Linked DNA regions of Hydrogenovibrio crunogenus. The protein of the gene in region 1 interacts with the protein of each later gene in a pairwise test. Links are inferred from orthologs where the notes say so. Each region holds a gene or a part of one and is shown on either strand. Other genes may lie near its edges.

Region 1 (7,774 bases):
TGAATTTCAATTTCACCTGCCTTGACCTGTTCCGCTTTTCCTTCCCATTTCAATATCCAAACCAACCACTCTGGGTGACGAACCAACTGTGCCTGATGCAGTAGATAAGCAACTTTTTTAGCCGATGCCCCTTTCGGAATAGACACTACCTTAGGTTCCTGCAATGAAGAAATCGGCTGTGTTAAAAATTGTTTGAACGCCCATCCTTCAACGGACAGCCAAATAACAAATAGGCTGACAAAAAGCGTTAATAAAAAAGTCTTGGTTTTTTGAATCATGATTTTAGTTCTTTAACATCTGTTAAGTGTGCACCTTGCCATTCTAACCAGGCCTGGGCGATTTTTGTCCCTTTTTCCGTTTCAAAGTGCTTGTGCTGAAACTGCCGAACCGGCATCACGCCACGAACCGCATTACAACAAAAGATTTCATCGGCTGTGGCCAAATCTGCCAGAGAGATATGGCGCGATTCAAGAGTCCACCCGTCCTTCGATAACGCCTCTGGCAAAGATGACAAGCAGGTTCCTTGCACCCCGCTCTGATCTAAAAAAGGTGAAATTAATTGCTGGCCTTCAATCAACACCAAGTTCGATTGCGTGGCGGAAATGACCAGCCCGTTTTGTGTCAGCATGACAGCTTCATCAAATTCGGTGTTCATTAGTTCCTGGCGAGCCAAGACATTTTCCAAACGGTTCAAATGTTTCATGCCGGCTAATTGTGGTTGCTGACAGCAAAGCGTGTCGGATACCGTCATCGTCACGGTAAAAAATGGCCAGGCCTGGTCGTTTTTAAGCACCGTTTTGGCTCGCTCTTGTGGAAAAGGCAACCGCTGTATATAAATACTCGGTACACTTTTTTCTGCGGGTTGATAGCCCACACCGCCTTTGCCACGAGTAATCAATATTTTTAAAATTTCGAACGGCTCTGCTGGACGCGACTTAATGATACTGATTAAGTCATTCAGCAAATTGGCTTGATTCAAAGCCGGAAACTTTAATCGTTCAGCACTGTTTTTCAACCGTGCCCAATGTTGGTTCCAATTGGCTAACTGTCCATCAACCAATAAAATAGTGGTGAAAAAACCATCTCCATACAACAATCCACGATCTAATTTATCCGTTGAAATCGGATCACCATCCAGCCAGGTATGTACAATATCACTCATCACGACTCTCCTCTTTAAAAAGCGTTAAGGCATTCAACATTCCTTTGGCTTTGTGACGGGACTCTTCTAATTCCCGTTCCGGAATAGAGTCTGCGACGATGCCTGCCCCCGCTCTAAAAGAAACTTGGTTATGTTGTTTCAAAATGGTTCGAATCAGAATATTAAAATCTAACGAACCATCTCGATTAATGTAACCGAGTGAACCAGTATACGCCTGACGAGGCATCTTCTCTAGTTCTGCGATGATTTCCATACATCGAATTTTAGGACACCCTGTTATCGTGCCGCCGGGGAAGGTGGCATGAATGATTTCAAGTGGTGTCATCCCCTCTTTTAAATGCCCTCTGACATTTGAAACGATATGATGCACATGCTCATACGTTTCCACCCCCATCAACTCATTGACCTCAACCGATCCTGATTGACAGATACGCCCTAGGTCGTTTCTTTCTAAATCAATCAGCATGATGTGTTCAGCAATTTCTTTAGGGTGAGAAATCAACTCTTCAATCAATGCCTTATCTGCGGCGTCATCCTGGCTTCGTTTCCGTGTTCCGGCAATCGGACGGGTTTCTACCCAAGGTGCTTGATAGCGCACCAATCGTTCAGGTGAAGAGCTTAAAATTTGCCAATCTCCCCAATTGACACAGGCAGCGAAAGGCGCTGGATTATGCTCTCTCAATGATTGATACAGCGGCAGATACTCATCATTTTCTAGTGACAGCTGCCATTCCCGTGACAAATTCACCTGAAAGATGTCGCCTGCCAAAATATATTCCTTGATGGCCTCTATACCCTCTAGGTATTTTTGTTCAGGCTCTTCGGATTGTTGTTGAATTTGAATTTTCTGGCGTTTGAGCGGCTCGACTTTCGCATGGTTAAAATCACGCTGCATTTCATCCAATAAATGTGAAAAATCGGTTTCGACAATGAAATGAAGTTGCTCTGTCTGATGATCATAAATAATGGCCGCGGGCACACGCACTAAAATAGCGAGTGGCAATTCAGAGACAGGTAGGGATAAGGAGGGTTCAACCACCTGAGCATAATCATAACTGAAATAGCCAAACCACCCGCCGGTAAAGGGTAAATCGGTTTCAATTGTTTCGCATTTTACCGCTTTAAAAGAATCTTCAAACTCGGTTAAGAACTTTTCAGCCGACTCGAACGAAGACAAAATTTTCTTGTCTTGTGGGAAAGCAAACAGAATGTCATAACGACCCAAAGCGCCATGAGCAACACTTTCAAGCAAAAAAGGATAACGGTCAGAATGAAACTGATGAAGTTGAAGAAGATCGACAGCTGTACAAGCCTCAGAACGGACTTGAAACAACTGTGACGACATATCGGCCATATTAACGATTCTCTGACCTTACTTTAGGCTTAAGATTGAATAATCAATCTGCATCAAACCTTTCCAAAAACCAGGGACGCATTTGTTCCACCGAATCCCAACGAGTTGGAAACAGCGTAAGTCACCTTGGCTTGGCGTGCCTCACCAGGTACAAAATCTAAGTCACACCCTTCAGCAGGTGTTTCTAAGTTGATTGTGGGGGGTAAGACTTGTTCTTTGATGGCTAATGCCGTAAAGACTGCTTCCATAGCGCCTGCAGCACCTAGAGCATGCCCTGTCATGGATTTGGTTGAACTGACAGCCAAACGGTGGGCATGTTCACCAAACACCGATTTAATGGCACTGGCTTCGCAGACATCTCCAGCAGGTGTAGAAGTTCCGTGCGCATTAATATAATCTACTTGCTCTGGCGTAATGCCGGCATTATTCAGCGCATTGGTTACACAACGCGCTCCGCCTTCTCCGCCATCAGCCGGTTTTGTCATGTGGTAAGCATCTCCACTCATGCCGAACCCGACAATTTCACAATATATTTCTGCACCACGGGCTTTTGCATGCTCGTACTCTTCTAACACGACGGCACCAGCACCATCACTCAGTACAAAACCATCACGCCCTTGATCCCAAGGACGGCTCGCCCCTTTCGGGTCATCATTACGAGTCGATAAAGCTTTGGCGGCCGCAAACCCGGCCACACCAAGTTGAGTTGTTGCATGTTCAGCACCGCCTGCAATCATGACATCGGCATCCCCAAACTGAATCATGCGATAGGCATCCCCTATACTGTGAGTCCCTGTTGCACAAGCGGTTCCAATCGCCATATTTGGTCCTTTCAAACCATGCATAATCGATAAATTACCGGAAACCATATTAATAATGGAACTTGGAACAAAAAAAGGTGAAACACGTCGAGGACCTGATTTCTCCATAATACCGTGTTGTTTTTCAATCGATCCGATGCCGCCAATACCAGAGCCGATAGACACACCGATTCGACATGCATTATCGTCTGTTACTTCCAAACCGGAATCTTTAAGGGCTTGTGTTCCTGCGGCCAAACCATAGTGAATAAAAGGATCCATTTTTTTGGCTTCCTTGGCGGTAATATACTCAGTAATATCAAAACCCTTGATCTCACCTCCAAATTTAACGGCGAAATTTTCAGTATCAAAAGCCGTTAAGAAATCGATCCCACTTTGTCCTTTTAACAAGCCAGACCAGGTTTGTTCTACAGTATTTCCAAGAGGCGTCACACATCCGACACCCGTCATGACAACACGACGCATTTTCATATTCATTCCTTCTTAAACATTACTCTAAAGTGGCAAGGATACCTTTTGTCTATTACCTGTACCTAACCACCCCTTGTTGCGCCTGCAACATGATTCTTTATCCATAATGGGATAAAAGGTGTCGAGAGTTCATTATTAATCACACCAAACCTTACCTGATATTTTGACATATCAGAAACAAAAAAAGCCGTAAAAACGGCTTTTTTTAATCGCACTTAGAAATTAATCTAAGTTCGCTTCTACATAAGAAGTAGCTTGCGCTAGAGTAGAAATCTTCTCTGCTTCTTCATCAGGGATTTCACAATCAAACTCTTCTTCCAATGCCATTACCAATTCAACTGTGTCTAGTGAATCCGCACCTAAATCATCGATGAAAGAAGCATCAGCTGTAACTTGATCTTCCTCTACACCTAATTGCTCAACAACAATTTTTTTGACGCGTTCTTCAATACTGCTCATGGAATGTTCTCCGGTTTATTTATTAAGTTAAAATTTATCTTTTAAAAATTTTGCTCATTTTCGCCTTATCTCTGTTTTTTTTCAAGCTATTTTGAAAACTAATTTGGCGTCATTCGCGAATTCAAATCAAACCCTTTAAGCCTTCTTGACCAAAAAGACATTAAACGGCAGTTAAATCATATACATACCACCATTCACATTTAATGTTTGGCCGGTGATATAACTACCGCCTTCTGACGCTAAAAAAGTAACTGTCTTAGCAATGTCTTCAGGCTCTCCTAATCGTTTTAAAGGAATCTGTTGTGTTAATGCTTCACGTTGCTCTTCAGGTAACGCACGCGTCATATCGGTGTCAATAAACCCTGGCGCAACCGTATTAACGGTTACGTTCTTCGCACCGATTTCTCGGGCTAAAGACTTGGTAAAGCCCATAATGCCTGCTTTAGCAGCGGCATAGTTGGTTTGACCAGCATTCCCCATAACCCCTACAACAGAGGCAATATTAATAATAGCGCCTTGTTTTGCTTTCATCATGCCGCGTAAACAGGCTTTTGACATACGGTAAACCGAACTCAGATTGGTATCAATAATATCATCCCATTCATCATCTTTCATACGCATCAATAAGTTGTCACGCGTAATGCCGGCATTATTCACTAAAATCGTAGGGGTTCCGAATTCTTGAGTAATTTCAGACAAAACCGATGCAATCATATCGGCATCCGTAACATTTAAGCATTTCCCTGTACCTTGAGCACCTGCAGCACTCAAATAATCTGAAATCGCTTGTGCACCTTTTTCAGAGGTAGCTGTTCCAATAACTGTCGCGCCATTTGCTGCCAGATCCAAAGCGATCGCTTTACCAATACCTCGGCTTGCGCCAGTTACAAATGCAATTTTTCCAGATAACATAACCTTTCCTTAAAGTGTTTCTATTGATGCGGTAAGTGTAGCCGAATCATAAACAGCTTGCATCCCCATTTTACGATCAATACGACGGTTCAAACCCATCAAAACTTTGCCTGGACCTAATTCATAAAGCGAATCTACGCCACTTTCTTTCATCTGCTCAATCGTTTTAACCCATTGCACAGGACGGTAAAGCTGCTCAATCAAAGCACGCTTAATTGACGCTTCATCTTGATAGCTTTCAACACTCGCATTATGCAAAACAGGAATATTGGGAGCATTCAACGTCATACCTTCAAGCTCTTTTGCCAATGCCTCCGCGGCAGGCTTCATTAAAGAACAATGAGAAGGCACGCTTACTGATAACAGAACCACACGTTTAGCCCCTGCGGCTTCAAATGCGGGTAAAGCCGCATCCACTGCTTTCTTTTCACCCGCTATAACTACCTGACCAGGTGAGTTAAAGTTAACCGCTTCCACTACGCCGTCTTGCTCTGCACAGATATCCATAATTTGCTGATCTTCTAACCCTAGAACAGCGGCCATCGCACCTTCACCGGCTGGCACAGCCGATTGCATTAAACGACCTCTTTCGGCAACCAGTCTAACGCCTTGCGCCAAAGTCATCACGCCTGCAGCAACCAAAGCTGAATATTCTCCTAATGAATGACCAGCCAAAAAGGCTGGTGACAATTCTTTTTGTTCTGCCAAGGCACGCCATGTTGCAATTCCAGAAGTCAACATTGCTGGCTGGGTAATATCGGTTTGGTTCAATTTCTCTTCTGGACCATTTTGCACAACATCCCACAAATCATAGCCCAATGCAGATGAAGCTTCATCAAAGGTGGTTTTAACAATAGGGTAATTGGCCGCCATATCAGCCATCATACCTAGTGACTGAGAGCCTTGACCGGGAAATACAAAAGCGTATGACATAATTATTAAGTCCTTCCGAATACGTTACTTTAATCGTTTAACAAGCTACTGAGATAAGCATTTATCTGCTATACAAAAATTTTAGGTTAAAATTTAACCAGAGCCGATCCCCAAGTAAAACCACCACCAAACGCTTCTAACAATAATGTCTGGCCTTTTTGAATACGCCCGTCTCTCACCGCTTCATTCAATGCAAGCGGAATAGAGGCACTTGATGTATTCGCGTGTTTATTAACCGTTATGACGGTTTGATCATCACCTAATTTTAGCTTTTTAGCTGTCGCTTTAATAATTCTTAAGTTCGCTTGATGCGGCACGAGCCAATCCAAATCTTCTTTTTGCATTTGGTTGGCGTCTAGCGTTTCTGTTGCAATTTTACTTAACGTATTCACTGCCACCTTAAAGACTTCATTCCCCTTCATTGACATCGTTTTTTCTGCCACATCATCGGTTTGAGGAAGTTTAGAAGGACCAGATGGAACATGTAGCAATTCTTCATATTGACCATCCGCATGAATATGCGTGGATAAAATACCCGTTTCAGTCGAGGCTTCCAAAACAACCGCTCCAGCGCCATCTCCAAATAAAACGCAGGTATTGCGGTCATTCCAGTTCGTAATACGAGACAATGTCTCCGCGCCAACAACTAATACCCGTTTATACATGCCATTTTTAATATACTGGTCAGCAACGCTCAACGCATAAACAAAGCCGGTGCACACCGCCTGCAAATCGAATGCTGGCGCACCTCGATTTCCTAAACGGTGTTGTAACAAGGTAGCTGTACTGGGAAAGATTTTATCTGGCGTGGTAGTCGCGACCAGAATCAATTCGACATCTTTGCCTTCTAGCCCCGCCATTTCTAAGGCTTGTAAAGATGCTTTTTCAGCAAGATCACACGTTGTTTCCTGTTCTGCTGCAATTCGACGCTCTTCGATTCCTGTTCTCTCTCGAATCCACTCATCACTGGTATCGACTATTTTTTCCAAATCAATATTAGTCATTACCTTCTCTGGAAGATAACCACCGGTTCCAACAATTCGACTATAGATTCTTTGATTCATGAGACCTGCTTTAGCTGCGCCTTAAGTTATTTTAACTTTCTTTTTACTTATTCACTGGTTTGAACATCATCCGCTCGATGTGTTTCAAGAATGGTTTTTACCTCTGTTGCAATCAACTCTGGAACATTCTTATTCACTTCTAAGCGCGCTTCCGCAATGGCATGATAGAAGGAAAAAACATCTGCTCCACCATGGCTTTTGATGACAATTTTACGTAGCCCTAAAAATGAAGCACCATTATAACGTCTTGGATCCACTTTTGCCTTAAAAGCTTTCAAAACAGGATAAACCACCAGGCCTGCTAGCTTGGTCAAAAGGTTTTTATTAAAGGCAGCACGCAGATAAAAAGCAATCATTTTAGCCACCCCTTCACTGGCTTTTAACGCCACGTTTCCATCAAACCCATCACAAGAGACCACATCAACATCACCCTTAAAGATTTCATCACCTTCTACATAGCCGACATAGTTAATCGCATCGGAAGACTTAAGAATCTCATTGGCATCTTTAATGCGCTGATGACCTTTAATTTCTTCTTCACCGATATTAAGCAACCCAACTCTAGGGCGAGAATTGCTATCAACCGCTTGCGCCAGAA
Region 2 (7,988 bases), 1.4 Mb from region 1 along the record:
AACTCCCCGTCACCTTGGAAGAAACACCTTCAGGTGACCATTATGACCCAGTAGAAAAAGTGGTACGTATTTCCTCAGAAAACTATCATTCCAATTCATTGACGGCTATCACAACGGTTGCGCATGAAATTGGCCATGCCTTACAAGATAAGACCGGCTATGAACCCTTAACGCAACGAACGGTTTTGATTGAACGTTCTCAATGGATGCAAAAATTCAGCGGAATCGCCTTAATGATTACCCCTGTTTTAATTCCACTGCTTCACACACCCATGATAGGGCTAGTAACGTTTGGCGCTGGATTTATTGCCATGGGAGTGCCAGTCATGATTCATTTATCCACTCTGCCCGTCGAGTTTGATGCCAGTTATAAGCGCGCACTCCCACTCCTAAAAGAAGGACATTATCTTTCCAACAATGATCTGAAAAAAGCACATAAGATTTTACGTGCCTGCGCCATGACCTATGTTGCGGCATCATTATCGAGCCTGTTTAATTTGTGGAAATGGATTCGAGCCATTAAAGGGCGCTAAACCACTTTATCGGTGGCTTTTGCGGCAACCCAAGCTTGTATATTTAAATGCGGATGACTGCGTTGCAAAGTCTGAGCAAGTTGATCCAGAGTGGCTCCCGTGGTCATCACGTCATCCAATAAAGCTACTTCTTTAATATCTGCAAGATTAGACGCCACATTCTCAATCACAGAAAAAGCATCTTTGACATTTTTCTGTCGTGCCTTCGCATCCAATAACGCTTGGGAGGATGTGGCTTTCACTCGAGACACCTCATTCGACAAAACCGGAATCCCTGTCCTTTTAGAAAGCTGTTTCGCCAACTCTAAAGATTGGTTGAAGCCTCGCTCCAATAAACGTGAAGAATGTAACGGCACAGGAATAATCACTTCAGTCAAACCGACATCCAAGCGATCCATCCATAAGTCGACCAACAACCGACTGATATGAATCTGTTGATCAAATTTTAGTGATTGAATCAAATCTTGCACCACACTCTCATAATAAAACGCCGCCTGAGTGCGATAGAATGCAGGTGGCGTTACCAGGCAACGCCCACAGATTTGTGTCTTCGACATTTTTTCAGCACAGACAGGACAACACCGGTCCGGTCGAATCATTTTTTTCAATAACTCGGGCGCTAAATCAACCGATGTACCTTTTTGTTCCGTTAACGCACAGACCGGTGGAAACAACCACTTTTCAAATCGGTTCATATTTCTTAAGATAGTTTGCTTGCTAAATAAGCTATAATAACGTAACGAAATGCAATAATGGAAAGAAGATATGGCACTGGGTGACGTACGCAACGATTGGACTCTCGAAGAGATTAAAGACATTATGAATCAACCGTTTAACGACTTGATGTTTCAAGCGCAAACGGTTCATCGTCAACACTTTAATCCAAATGAAATCCAAACCAGTACACTGGTTAACATTAAATCCGGTGGTTGTGCGGAAGACTGTGCCTACTGCTCTCAAAGTGCCCGCAACCAAACCGAAGTTGAAAAAGAGCAGATGATGGAAGTGCAAGAAGTCATTGAACAAGCTATGGCCGCCAAAGAAAAAGGTGCCACCCGTTTGTGTATGGGCGCGGCTTGGCGCAACCCGACCAAAAAAGACTTCCCACGCGTACTGGAAATGGTACGAGTCGTTAAAGATTTGGGATTGGAAACCTGTCTGACTCTCGGCATGCTGAATGATGATCAAGTCAAGCAATTGAAAGAAGCTGGGCTGGATTACTACAACCACAACCTGGATACATCAGAAGCGTTCTATCCTAAAATCATCACGACCCGAAGCTATCAAGACCGTTTGGAAACCATTGATAAGGTGCAGGAAGCCGGTATCAATGTCTGCTCCGGAGGCATCATCGGCATGGGCGAGCAACACAAAGACCGTGCCGAACTTATCCGCACTTTCGGCACCATGCGCCATCATCCTAACTCAGTTCCGATCAACTTATTGGTACCGGTTGAAGGCACGCCTTTAGCCCATATGAAAGATAAAACCGATTCTTTCGAGTTTATCCGAGTCATCGCGACGGCACGGATCGTGATGCCACAAACTTACGTTCGATTATCTGCAGGCCGAATGGAATTGACTGACGAAGCGCAGGCCTTATGTTTCCTTGCAGGCGCCAACTCGATCTTTTACGGAGACAAGTTGTTGACGACCGACAACCCAGAAGCTGGGCATGATGAGCAATTGTTCGCGAAACTCGGTATTCAAATGCAGCAAAATGCCAAAGCGGAAGCCGCGGCCAAAAAACTCGCTGAACAAACCACAGAGCTGACCGCCTAACCCTGCGTACCAGTTTCTTATATGGCCATTGAATCTATCAAAAACCGTTTTGCGCCGGTTTTAGCAAAACGGGAAGCCGAAGCACTCTATCGCCGCCGTCCACTCGTCACGTCTCCACAAACGGCCGAGATGCAAATCAATGGATTACAGGTCATTAACTTTTCCTCGAATGACTATCTCGGCTTAGCCAATCACCCTGCACTCAAACACAGTTGCGAAACCATTCAAGACCTCAGTTATGGCTCCGGTGCGGCCCATCTAGTCACGGGACATCACTTGGAACATCATCTGCTGGAAGATGAACTGGCCGACTGGTTAGGTTGTGATCGTGCTTTACTGTTTTCCACTGGCTATATGGCCAATTTAGCGGTTCAACAGACCCTGATGCAGAAAGGCGATTGGATCATTGCTGACAAACTGAACCATGCCTCTCTGATTGATGGTGCACGGTATTCCGAAGCCGAGCTTAAACGTTATCCTCACTTGGACATGCAAGCATTGGAAGCACGCTTACAAAAAGCACAACAGGAAAACCGCCAATGCTTGATTGTCACCGATGGGGTCTTCAGCATGGACGGAGACTGTGCTCCATTAAAAACCATTCAAACATTAGCCAAAACCTACCAGGCCTGGCTGTTTTTAGACGATGCTCATGGCTTTGGCACGCTGGGAGAACACGGTAAGGGAACATTGGCGCATTTCAACCTCACTCCAGATGAAAACACCATTATCATGGGGACACTGGGTAAAGCATTTGGCGCATCAGGTGCCTTTGTGGCCGGCAGTGACGTGCTTATCGAAACCTTGATCCAAATGGCTCGACCTTATATTTACACCACGGCCATGCCACCTATTAATGCTCGAGTCGCACGTACCGCTCTAAAACAAGTTCAACAGGCCGATGCGGAACGCGAAAAGCTAAAACGCAATATCGAACACTTTCAAACTGGAGCAAATCAACTCGGTCTGACTCTATGGCCATCAGACAGTGCCATTCAACCCGTAATGCTGGGCGACAGTCTGCAAGCCATTCAATGGTCCGAGGCTTTAAAACAACAAGGACTTTGGGTCACGGCCATTCGCCCACCAACGGTACCTAAAAATACCGCCAGACTCCGGGTGACGCTATCTGCAGCACACACTGCGCAACACATTGAAAAATTATTACAGGCTTTAGCTCAGTGCCAAGATGATTTTCCAACATCAAACACGTAAAATAGCGCCATGGAAGAAATCACCCTGCATACTGACACCCTGCCTTATCTTGGCAACTTACCCACTGAGCAAGTCGAAAGCTTGACACTCATACATGGCTGGGCGGCAGAAAATTCGATCTGGGATGATTGGGCAAAAGAAACCCTTTGCCCCTATTTCGAAGTCACTCTGATTGAGTTACCAGGGTTTGGACAAAGCCCCCCTTTTGAAACGCTGGCACAAGAAGACATCAATGCAGCCTGGTTGGCAGTTTTAGACGCTCAGCTCCCCGAGCAGACCCATTTATTAGGCTGGTCACTCGGTGGATTGCTGGCACAACAACTGGCTGAGCAGTTTCCAGAAAAAATCAAGACCCTTACTTGTCTCGCATCTACCCCCCGTTTCGTGCAGAACGATGGCTGGAAATGGGCTGTCAGTCCACCATTGCTTACTGATTTCATCAAAGCGATGGGCGTTGAGTATGGCGGTGTGCTGAAACAGTTCTGGCGATTACAACTGCAAGGTTCAGACAATGCGCGCCCCTTAATGAAAAAACTCACTCAACACATGACAAACCGACGTTTGCCGCATTATTTAGGATTGATACAAGGTTTGTATCTACTGCGTGACATTGATAACCGAGACTTATTGTTAAGATTGGAACAGCCAACCTTATGGCTACTGGGAGAACATGACCCTTTAATTCCGAAGGAATTAATAGAAGACCTTGCAAGCCTTCAACCAGATGGTAAAACCTGTCTAATTTCAGGTGCCAGCCACATGCCTTTTTTTTCACACCCGGAAGAAACGGCGCAACAACTGATTCAATTCCTTCAAGCGCACCCTTACAAAGCGGCCCCTTAAGATATGCAAAAATTCAGCAGAGCTCATATTCAAAAACATTTTAATCATGCTGCCGTCAGTTATGATGAAGCCGCCGTGCTGCAAAGACAAGTCGCAAGCCATGTTGATGAGCGTTTAGAACTAGTCATTATCGAACCTAAGAGCATTTTGGATGTCGGAGCAGGGACAGGGATCTTAACCCAAAAACTGATACAACGTTACCCAAACGCCAATATCGTCGGACTGGACTTGTCTCACAACATGCTTGAAAGGGCACAGAAAAATCTGGCTCGTTCACACTGGAAGGGGTTACCAAAGTTTCTATCAAACGTATTGGGATTGACAAAGCCTCAGGCTAAATTCATCAATGCTGATGCCAATCACATCCCGTTAGCCGATGACTCGGTCGATTTGATTGTCACGAACCTGATGTTGCAGTGGTGTGATGATCTGGACACGGTCTTTCAAGAGTTTCGTCGCGTATTAAAACCTGAAGGGTTACTAATGCTCACTACTTTCGGGCCTGACACGTTAAAAGAACTGCGCCAGGCCTGGTCAAAAGTGGACGGTCAGGAACATGTCAATACTTTTATTGACATGCATGATATCGGGGATGCCTTGATTCGCAACGGCTTTGGTCAACCCGTCATGGATGTTGAGCACTTTACACTGACTTATGAAAAACCCATTGGCGTTTTAAAAGATTTAAAAGCGATTGGCGCCACGAATGCGACTGAGAACCGTCAACATGGTTTAATGGGTAAACAGCGTTTTATGCAAATGCTGGAAGCCTATGAACAACAACGTCAAAATGGATTAATCCCAGCAACTTATGAAGTGATTCACGGTCATGCTTGGGCTACTCCCGAGGTGATAAAAGGACCCAACCGTAATCGTGAAGGGATAGTGGAAATCAGCCTAGATGAGTTCGCCAAACAAACCCAATCGCTTTAAAGATGACGCAACCCAACCACCTGATTCACCCCTTGTTGTTCTAGCTGTTTTTTTAGCTTAGTGGCGGCATTATTTAATGCCTGATCCAGACTTTTAACCGCTTGGCCTTTTAAATGAATTTGATTGCCCCCAACTGAACTCCCTTGGCTTAAAATATCAATATTCAACACCACGCGTGCAATATGAAATCCATAGGCTTGAGATGAATTAAGCTGGGTTCTCAAACGAACCACCGTTGCTGAATTTGAGGCAACTGAGGTCGCCACTCGGAATCCTTTCTGACTCAAGGCATGTTGAATTAAACTCACCCATTTTTGACTGGGTTGATCCGCTTCAATTTTCCACTGAATTTGGGATTTTAATTGATTGGCTTGGTTTTGATAATGCGTTAAAAACTGTCGGTAAGATCGTAATGAAACAGTTGGATTTAACGTTTCCAGAATCCTGAGCGTCTGTTCGAATGTTTTTAATGAATCCAGGCTGTTTTGATAAAACAGATACTGTACTAAAGCACTGTTTTGGGATTGGTTTTGTTCCGCCGCAGTTAATAAAGAAACCTGTTGTTGCACTTGTCGCTTCAAGTCGTTAAATAATTTTTTCTTACTCACTTTCAGCAATGCGACATATTTATCATACGACAATCGCTCCACTTCCAAAACCTGGTAATCCTGGATGGTGATCTCAGAAACTTGAGAACGAATCTGCTTCTGTGTGGTTCGATCGACAAGCGTATAAGTCGATTCTTTAACATTCAACCGAGTTTCAAAATCAGACGCCACCTGAATACTTAGCTGAGAAGCAATGTCCACTAACGCCGCTTGAATCGCCGCTTTTCTAGAAGTCCCTTCTCCTGCACCGTATAACGCCTTTCCTGCCTTGTCAGTCGGTAACTGTAAAAACCATCCCGGCATCGGCTTTTCAGCCGTCGACAAAGGCTGAGTGCTTTGTGTACTGCACCCTTGTATGAGAAGAATCAACCAGACTACATTCCAAAGCTTCATGCCATATCCTTTTATCGGGAAATTTGTGATAACGCTTTTTCACGCTTCAGCATGATTTGATCAATTCGAACCACAGCTTGGTTAATTTCATCCACAGGCTCTTTCTGAAGTTTATCCGCCATTAAATAAAGACGTTTTGCATCTTCCAATTCACCTTGTGCTTCTTTAACCACCCCTAAATTATAAGCTGCTACATAGGATCGATTCTGAGTTGAAGTCAACAACGTCCCTAATAGTTGTTCTGCTTTATCCAAGCGCCCAGCTTCAATATAATCAATGGCGATGTCTAATGTATTTTCTTGTTTCGAGGTGTAATCTAAATCAGGATCATCGAGTAATGAGACCGACATGGTGGTGTAATGAGGCGTCAACTGATACACAAATTCATTGGCGATTTCACTCGCTAATTTTCCTAAGCCATCAGACTTGGAAGGTAAAACATTACGATCATCTTGACAGTGCTTCCACTGGTAATTTTTTGAAAAAGCATCGGCGTAAATAATATCGGCTTTACTCACATCCGTCATTTTAATATTCGCGCTCAAATCAATACTGCGGCTAAGACATGAAACTAGGTAAGATCGAATCTCTTTACACTTATCATCAATACATTTTGTCCGTTTTTCATAATGACGATTGTCTTTAACCGACGCTGAAATCACTTCACCAGAGATAAAGGCTTGTGCGCCTAAAATCTCTCCAGCTTCAACCATATTTGAATCGTTAACCACGCCGCTGTATTGCAGTTTCTGTTCTTCTAAAATGCGATCCATTTCGTTTCGGCTAACCGTTGTAAAGTACTTCTGACCATCCACAGTTTGGTTTGCCAACAAAGCCTCTATCTTGCCTGCCAAACCGACTGTATCGTCCTTGAAATCGGAAACGGCGATTTGTTTTGTTTGGGCTGCACGGTCAATCTTAGCAGGCTCCAACACCTGAATCTTTACATTTTTTGAGCACCCTGTAGAGGCCAGCACCATCCAAGCCGCCATAGCGAAAAACATGCCTTTCATCCGTAATGACATTTTCATTTACCTGTTTTATTTAATCACTTCAGGCAGCGCAGCCATTTGGACCTTTTTAGGAGCTGCCAACCTATTATTTTGTCCTGGCTTTACACGGAAGTAAGTGACCTGACTGCGCATCTCTTCCGCTTCGCTCTTAAGCATATCGGCTGCATGCGCTGTTTCTTCGACCAATGCCGCATTTTGCTGGGTCACACCATCCATGTCTTCAACCGCTTCATTGATCTCCTCAATACTCTTCGTTTGCTCGTTATTGGCTTTTGCAATGTCTGAAATAAAACGGTCCATCTGTAAAATCATTTCCAGAATGGATGAAAACTCCTGTTCTGATTTCGCAACCAATCCTTCACTGTGCGCCACCTGACTCACGCTCGTTTCAATCAAGCTTCGAATTTCTTTGGCGGCTTCTGCAGACTTTCCAGCCAAGGTACGAACTTCACCGGCCACCACAGCAAACCCTCGACCCTGCTCACCTGCTCTTGCAGCTTCTACCGCCGCATTCAGTGCCAACAAATTGGTCTGAAAGGCAATAGAGTCAATCAGTCCAATAATGTCGGAAATTTTCTGACTGGATTCTGACAGTTCCTGCATCGAATTCATTGTCTGAGACATGACCGCCGCGCCACTATCCGCTTGAACTTTAGCTGATGAAGCTA

The links.
Region 2: the proteins of acpP (region 1) and GHNINEIG_RS10435 interact in binary tests that used the Escherichia coli proteins (3 or more experiments, as listed by UniProt). The link is inferred for Hydrogenovibrio crunogenus from one-to-one orthologs.

The regions. Positions count from the first base shown.
Region 1 is NZ_CP032096.1:745,095-752,868, reverse strand. What follows is about bases 2,650-5,385. They hold acpP (acyl carrier protein), read right to left. Parts: upstream 4,268-5,385; coding sequence 4,031-4,267; downstream 2,650-4,030. Other genes in these bases: fabD (ACP S-malonyltransferase), read right to left, coding at 5,189-5,385; fabG (3-oxoacyl-ACP reductase FabG), read right to left, coding at 4,439-5,179; fabF (beta-ketoacyl-ACP synthase II), read right to left, coding at 2,650-3,808. Outside these bases: endolytic transglycosylase MltG, read right to left, coding at 1-278; pabC (aminodeoxychorismate lyase), read right to left, coding at 275-1,162; GHNINEIG_RS03510 (aminodeoxychorismate synthase component I), read right to left, coding at 1,155-2,516; more of fabF, read right to left, coding at 2,570-2,649; more of fabD, read right to left, coding at 5,386-6,112; GHNINEIG_RS03485 (beta-ketoacyl-ACP synthase III), read right to left, coding at 6,199-7,176; phosphate acyltransferase PlsX, read right to left, coding at 7,224-7,774. UniProt on the Escherichia coli protein: Carrier of the growing fatty acid chain in fatty acid biosynthesis.
Region 2 is NZ_CP032096.1:2,186,904-2,194,891, forward strand. What follows is about bases 2,507-5,456. They hold GHNINEIG_RS10435 (alpha/beta fold hydrolase), read left to right. Parts: upstream 2,507-3,539; coding sequence 3,540-4,373; downstream 4,374-5,456. Other genes in these bases: bioF (8-amino-7-oxononanoate synthase), read left to right, coding at 2,507-3,530; bioC (malonyl-ACP O-methyltransferase BioC), read left to right, coding at 4,377-5,306; GHNINEIG_RS10445 (LPP20 family lipoprotein), read right to left, coding at 5,303-5,456. Also shown: GHNINEIG_RS10415 (zinc metallopeptidase), read left to right, coding at 1-533; GHNINEIG_RS10420 (ComF family protein), read right to left, coding at 530-1,228; biotin synthase BioB, read left to right, coding at 1,299-2,315; more of bioF, read left to right, coding at 2,337-2,506; more of GHNINEIG_RS10445, read right to left, coding at 5,457-6,307; GHNINEIG_RS10450 (CsgG/HfaB family protein), read right to left, coding at 6,319-7,332; GHNINEIG_RS10455 (methyl-accepting chemotaxis protein), read right to left, coding at 7,348-7,988. UniProt on the Escherichia coli protein: The physiological role of BioH is to remove the methyl group introduced by BioC when the pimeloyl moiety is complete. It allows to synthesize pimeloyl-ACP via the fatty acid synthetic pathway through the hydrolysis of the ester bonds of pimeloyl-ACP esters.